DNA from 3 places in the Brevibacterium samyangense genome. Region 2 is predicted to be linked to each of the others. Evidence: predicted binding sites of a transcription regulator. Region 2 holds the regulator's gene; each other region holds the start of a gene.

Region 1 (2,268 bases), on a different contig from region 2:
ACGCCACCACCGGCGACGATTCCCTCCTCGACGGCGGCCTTCGCGTTGCGGACGGCGTCCTCGATGCGGTGCTTGCGCTCCTTGAGCTCGACCTCGGTCGCGGCACCGGCCTTGATGACGGCGACGCCACCGGCGAGCTTCGCGAGGCGCTCCTGGAGCTTCTCGCGGTCGTAGTCCGAGTCCGAGTTCTCGATCTCGGCACGGATCTGCGCGACGCGACCGGCGATCTCGTCGGCGTCACCGGCGCCCTCGACGATGGTGGTCTCGTCCTTGGTGATGACGACCTTGCGAGCCGTACCGAGGAGATCCACGGTGACGTTCTCGAGCTTGAGGCCGACCTCCTCGGCGATGACCTGACCACCGGTGAGGATGGCGATGTCGGCGAGCTGTGCCTTGCGGCGGTCACCGAAGCCCGGTGCCTTGACGGCGACGGACTTGAAGGTGCCGCGGATCTTGTTGACGACGAGCACTGCGAGTGCTTCGCCCTCGACGTCCTCGGCGATGATGAGCAGGCCCTTGCCGGACTGCTGCACCTTCTCGAGCACGGGAAGGAGGTCCTTCACGTTCGAGATCTTCGAGTTGACGATGAGGATGTAGGGGTCCTCGAGCACCGTCTCCTGGCGCTCCGCGTCGGTGACGAAGTAGCCGGAGATGTAGCCCTTGTCGAAACGCATGCCCTCGGTGAGCTCGAGCTCGATGCCGAAGGTGTTCGACTCCTCGACGGTGACGACGCCTTCCTTGCCCACCTTGTCGATGGCCTCGGCGATCTTCTCGCCGATCTCGGCGTCACCGGCGGAGATGCCTGCGGTCGCGGCAATCTCCTCCTTGGTCTCGATTTCCTTGGCGTTGTCGAGGAGCACCTCGGTGACGGCGGAGACGGCCTTCTCGATACCGCGCTTGAGGCTCAGCGGATCCGCGCCGGCTGCGACGTTGCGCAGACCCTCGCGGACGAGTGCCTGGGCCAGCACGGTGGCGGTGGTGGTGCCGTCGCCCGCGACGTCGTCGGTCTTCTTGGCGACTTCCTTGACGAGGTTCGCGCCGATCTTCTCGTACGGATCCTCGAGTTCGATCTCCTTGGCGATGGAGACACCGTCGTTGGTGATCGTGGGGGCGCCCCACTTCTTCTCCAGAACGACGTTGCGGCCACGGGGGCCGAGGGTCACCTTGACGGCGTCGGCCAGCGTGTTGAGGCCGGTCTCCAGACCGCGACGAGCTTCCTCGTCGAATGCAATGAGCTTTGCCATGTGACTGGGGTCCTCCCTGTACGGGGTGGATGGAACGATCCGTCTCCGAGCGCCCGCGACGGCCGATCCCCCGGACGCTGATTCCCTTCCACAGCGCCGGTCGATCTCGACCCGGATACGGTTTTCACCGGTACAAGATTTAGCACTCTCAGCCCGAGAGTGCAAAAGCCCTGGCCGTGATTCCCCTGTGAGCGGAACGGCCTCTGTGAGTCCCGCCGAGGCACCCCACAGTTCCGACCCCGGCCACCTCGGGTTCCCGGCGCCGCTCTAGGGCCCCGACCTCGGTCACTTCTGGTTCCTCGACGTGCCGCACGGGTCCCGGCGTCACTCGAGTGCGCAATAGGTTTCGGTCGGCGGAGTCGACGTCACGATCGAATGCTGCATTTCCGCGAAACCCAGCATTCGATCGCGATCTCGACGGGGGTACCGCAGGGAATCGCGATCTCAGTGGACCACCGACGGGAATCGCCCCCTCGACCACCTCGGGCTCCGCGTGATGGTTTCCCTGCACAACGCAGGAGGAGTCGGAGGCGCAGCGCCTCCGACTCCTCCTCGTGTGCCACCCGGGTGGGTGGCACGGAAGTCTGTGTGGACCGTGGGTCAGACGAGCGTCACGGACTCCGCCTGCGGACCCTTGTCACCTGCACCGACCTCGAACTGGACCTGCTGGCCCTCCTCGAGCGAGCGGTACCCGTCCATCTGGATCGCGGACCAGTGGACGAACACGTCCTGGTCACCCCCGTCGACGGTGATGAAGCCGTAGCCCTTCTCGGCGTTGAACCACTTGACCGTACCTTGCGCCATGAAACTCTCCGTAGTACTCAGATCGGCGGATGCGAGTGCACCCATATTCCGTGCCGGGTCGGCCGCCTCCGCTGGCAACGGAACCGCCCGACCGTCGAACTGCGCACACTCGCGGCGATGGTCACCGCAGCGAAGGTACGTGATCAATTCGTGACATTTGCGAATCTACCACGCGGGAGGCCGTCCGGAGGTGGTCCGGGCGAAGGATTCATTCTCCGCT
Region 2 (2,268 bases):
ACCCCGACCCGGTGGTCCGCGTCCGGCCCGAACTCCTCGAGCTGCGGTACGAGGTCGTCGAGTCCGCCGAGCGGTTCGACGACGATGCCCTCGATCCGCAGGTCATCACCCCAGATCTTCTCGACGAGTTCCGCATCGTGCTTGCCCTCGACCCAGATCCGGGAACCGCGGGCCACTCGTGCCTTCGCCCCGGGGACGGCGACGGAGCCCGAGGCGGTCCGGCCGGGACACCGTGCCGTCGCCGGCTGCTGCGGGGTCGGACGGACGAGGCGTACCGGTTTCCCGTCGATGAGGTATCCGCCGCCGAGCGGGAAGGAACGGGCCCGGCCGAGGCGGTCCTCGAGGATCATCGCCACGCCGCCGGGGGCCTTCTCGAGCCGGAGGACCTCGCCGACGAACCCCGTGGCATGGTGCTCGAGGACGAGACCGCGGCGCGCCTCGACCTCGGTGGACGTGGGCCTGCGGTGTGCCTTCGGGGAGCGGCCGGCGAGCACGTCCCGGCCGTAGGGATCCTGGTAGTTCACCCGGGCGAGCCTAGACCGGCGGCGCCCCCGGAGGTTTGGGTGACACGCGGCCCCGGCGTAGAATTGGCACTCGATCGACGAGAGTGCCAGGCGTGCGGGCCGTCGGAGGACATGCGACAACGACCGCCGCCTGCGGGTGGAGCGACCGGAGGTGGACCGTGAACGACGAACGGAAGGCGCGCGTACTGCGTGCGATCGTCGAGGACTACGTCTCGACCAACGAGCCCGTCGGCTCGAAGGCACTCGTCGACCGCCACCGCCTCGGTGTGTCCTCCGCGACGATCCGCAACGACATGGCCGAACTCGAACGCGAGGGGCTCATCGCGCAGCCGCACACCTCCGCCGGACGCATCCCGACGGACAAGGGCTACCGTCGGTTCGTCGACTGGCTCGACGACGTGCGGCCGCTGTCGAACGCCGAGCGGCGGGCGATCGCCCGGATCATCGAGCATCCCGTCGACATCGACGACATGCTCGACCGGACCGTCCGACTCCTCGCCCAGCTCACCCACCAGGTCGCGGTCGTCCAGTACCCGGTGGCGACGCGTGCCCGGGTGCGCCATGTCGAGTTCGTGAGTCTCGGACCGGCCCGGCTCCTCGTCGTCCTCATCTCGGACACCGGCCAGGTGGAACAGCGGATCGTCGACCTCGGACGCACCCTCGACAAGGAGGAGACCGCCCGCCTGCGGGACACCTTCAACAGCGCGCTCGACCGGGTGCGCCTCGACGCGGTCGCGGAGGCCACCTCCGGCGTCGAGGTGCCGACCGCCCTCCGCGCTCCCGCGCAGGCGATCGCGCAGGTGCTCGTCGACCTCGCGAAGAGCAACCGGCAGGAACGCCTCCTCATGGCCGGCACCGCGAACCTCGCCCGGTCCGGGGTCGAGTTCGGCTCACAGATCGGCCCGCTCCTCGAGGCGTTCGAGGAACAGGTCGTGCTCCTCAAGCTCCTCACGTCGATGGCGAGCGATACGGACCGGGTCTCCGTGAGCATCGGACGTGAGAACCCCCACGAGTCCTTCTCGACGACATCCGTGGTGTCCGCGCACTACGGTGGGGAGAGCGCGGCGGCGCGTCTGGCGGTGCTCGGCCCCACGCGGATGGACTACCCCACGACGATCGCGGCGGTGCGAGCCGTCGCGAAGTACGTCTCCGTGATCCTCTCCGAGCGCGGATGAGGGTTCCGGGACACACCCCCGACCGGACCCGGACCACCGACCGAACCCCGAACACCGAACCCCGAACACCGAACCCCCACCCGAGGACACCTCCCCGGGCCACCACGCACGACTCCACGAAGGGTGACTGTGAGCAACCATTACGAGACGCTGGGTGTCTCCCGTGACGCCAGTGCCGACGAGATCAAGAAGGCCTACCGCAAACTCGCGCGCAAACTCCACCCGGACGTCAACCCCGGGCACGAGGACGAGTTCAAGCAGGTCTCGGTCGCGTACGAGGTGCTCTCCGACGAGGTCAAGCGCCGGAACTACGACAACGGCGGTGGCGAGTACGGCCAGGCCGGCGGTGCCCAGGGCTTCGGCGGTTTCTCCGACCTCTTCGAGACCTTCTTCGGCGGCGGCATGGGCGGAGGACGTCCGCAGCCGGCATCCCGCAGGCAGCGCGGCAAGGACGCACTCCTCGACGTCGAGATCAGCCTCGAGACCGCGGCGTTCGGTGGGAAGGCCGACCTCGACGTCGTCACCGCGGAGACCTGCGACACCTGCCACGGCGAGGGCACCCGGCCGGG
Region 3 (2,268 bases), on a different contig from region 2:
CGCCGCGCGGTAGCGCTCGACGAGTGCGAACCGGGTGAAGAACTCCGCGGCGAACGGATCCTCCTCGGGTGCATACGGATATGTGCCCTGCTCGAAGTACTCGAGGAGCCGGCCCGTCGGGATCTCGGCGATGAGGGCCGCGAGGTCGCGGTACGGCTGGGTCTCTGTCACGGGCACTCCTCGGTCGGGCCGTAGTCTTCTCGGTGCTCCACCCTCTCACGCGAAAGGCACTGTCATGGCACTGGCGAGCGAGCCGGTCGGGATCGAACCGGGCATCTACGAGCACTTCAAGGGCAATCGCTACGAGGTGTACGGCGTCGGTCTCCACAGCGAGACCGAGGAACCGTTCGTCTACTACCGCGCCCTCTACGGCGACTACGGATTCTGGATCCGCCCCCTCGCGATGTTCACGGAGCACGTCGAACGCGAGGACTACACGGGGCCGCGGTTCCGGCGGGTGGCCTGAACGGACGGCGACCGCACGCGCGGGAGGCGGACGATGACCGCACACACGAGGGCCGGGCGGGGGATGCGCGTGCTTCCCCCGCCCAGCCCGTCGGAACTCCGGTACGGAGCGCTGTGGTGTACGGCGTGGTGCACTCCGAGCCGGGGATCAGCCTGCCGTCACGGCCTTCCGGTCGTCCGCGTCACCTGCGGTGATCGGGATCCGGTGCGGCTGCTCCTGTGCGTAGACCCCGGCGACCGTCACGGTGAGGACGCCTGCCTCGTACCGTGCGGTGACGTTCTCCGGCGAGACCTCCGTCGGAATCGTCACGGTGCGGCTGAACGAGCCGTACCGGACCTCCCGGATGCCGTCCTCGTCGGACTCGGTGCGGCGCTCGCCGGAGATCGTGAGAGTGCGACCGGACAGGTCGATGTTCACGTCCTTCTCCGGGTCGAGGCCCGGCAGATCGACGCGGACGTGGAGATCCTCGTCGTGCCGCGAGACGTCGAGCGCGGGAACGAATCCGCTCCGACGATCACGGGTGTCGAGGAACGGTGAACGCATCGATCCGAAGACCTCGTCGATGAGCGAGAAGGGGTCGATGCGGGTGAGAGTGCCGGCCATGTCATACCTCCTTTGTGTAGGGCGCCGGTGCCGGGATCGGCGACCGTTCCTGGTGGACCGCTGCGCCTGCGAACCTTTCGCCCGGCACAACGTGGCCCACGGGTGCGGTATTCCGCGCCGAACCTCAAAGTTGAGTGAATGGCACTCAACTTCGATGAGTGTCCGCTGAAAACGCTCCGGACGTCACGGAAACATCCGCCGCCTAGCATGGTGCGCATGAGTGAACGCGCGTGGGTGAATGAAGCGATCCGGCTGCTGGAGGCCGATGCCAACCGGAGTGCGGACACGCACCTCCACGTGTTCCCGCTGCCGGCCGAATGGGGGATCGACCTCTACCTCAAGGACGAGTCCGTGCATCCGACCGGATCGCTCAAGCACCGCCTCGCCCGGTCCCTCATCCTCTACGGGCTCGTGAACGGGAAGATCGGATCCGACACCGTCCTCGTCGAGGCCTCGAGCGGGTCCACCGCGGTGAGCGAGGCGTACTTCGCCCGCATGATCGGCGTCGAGTTCGTCACCGTCGTCCCGCGGTCGACGAGCCGCGAGAAGATCGAGCTCATCGAGTTCTACGGCGGGAAGTGCCACTTCGTCGACCGGCCCCTCGACATGTATCCGGAGGCCGAACGGATCGCCGCGGAGTGCAACGGGCACTATCTCGACCAGTTCACCCAGGCGGAGCGGGCGACCGACTGGCGGGGGAACAACAACATCGCCGAGAGCGTGTTCGCCCAGATGCGCCTCGAGCGGTACCCCGAACCCGCGTGGATCGTCGTGAGTGCGGGCACCGGCGGGACCTCGGCGACCTTCGGGCGCTACGTGCGCTACCACCGTCACGACACCCGGATCGCCGTTGCGGACCCGGAGAACTCCGCCTTCTACGGCGGTTGGAAGTCCGGCGACCCCGAACACGCGACCGGTCTGCCCGGGCGCATCGAGGGCATCGGCCGGCCCCGCATGGAACCGTCGTTCGTTCCCACCGTCGTCGACGAGATGTTCCGGATCCCCGACGCCGAGTCCATCGCGACCGTCCGCCTCCTGCGGGAGATCTCGCAGCACTGGGCGGGCGGCTCCACCGGGACGAACCTCGCCGGGGCCTTCCGCATCATCGCCGGAATGCGCGAACGCGGCGAGACCGGGTCTGTGGTGACACTCATCTGCGACGGCGGCGTCCGCTACGCCCACACGTACTTCGACGACGA

Evidence for each region. Region 2 encodes HrcA, which represses chaperone genes, less so after heat shock. Its sites were predicted from a motif close to TTNGCACTCGNNNNNNNCGAGTGCNAA; they were not measured.
Region 1: groL (chaperonin GroEL) is a predicted target of HrcA. The motif match lies at 1,384-1,410, and genes of this name have one in related genera.
Region 3: ABD172_RS11605 (Hsp20/alpha crystallin family protein) is a predicted target of HrcA. The motif match lies at 1,208-1,234, and genes of this name have one in related genera.

Annotation. Positions count from the first base shown of each region.
Region 1 covers NZ_BAAANO010000005.1:31,224-33,491, reverse strand. Annotated here, with positions in the region: gene groL (chaperonin GroEL) at 1-1,244, opposite strand, end outside; gene ABD172_RS02445 (cold-shock protein) at 1,845-2,048, opposite strand.
Region 2 covers NZ_BAAANO010000017.1:115,911-118,178, reverse strand. Annotated here, with positions in the region: gene ABD172_RS09745 (DUF3097 domain-containing protein) at 1-524, opposite strand, end outside; gene hrcA (heat-inducible transcriptional repressor HrcA) at 683-1,699, shown strand; gene dnaJ (molecular chaperone DnaJ) at 1,829-2,268, shown strand, end outside.
Region 3 covers NZ_BAAANO010000020.1:204,014-206,281, forward strand. Annotated here, with positions in the region: gene ABD172_RS11595 (hypothetical protein) at 1-171, opposite strand, end outside; gene ABD172_RS11600 (DUF1653 domain-containing protein) at 236-466, shown strand; gene ABD172_RS11605 (Hsp20/alpha crystallin family protein) at 614-1,069, opposite strand; gene ABD172_RS11610 (PLP-dependent cysteine synthase family protein) at 1,286-2,268, shown strand, end outside.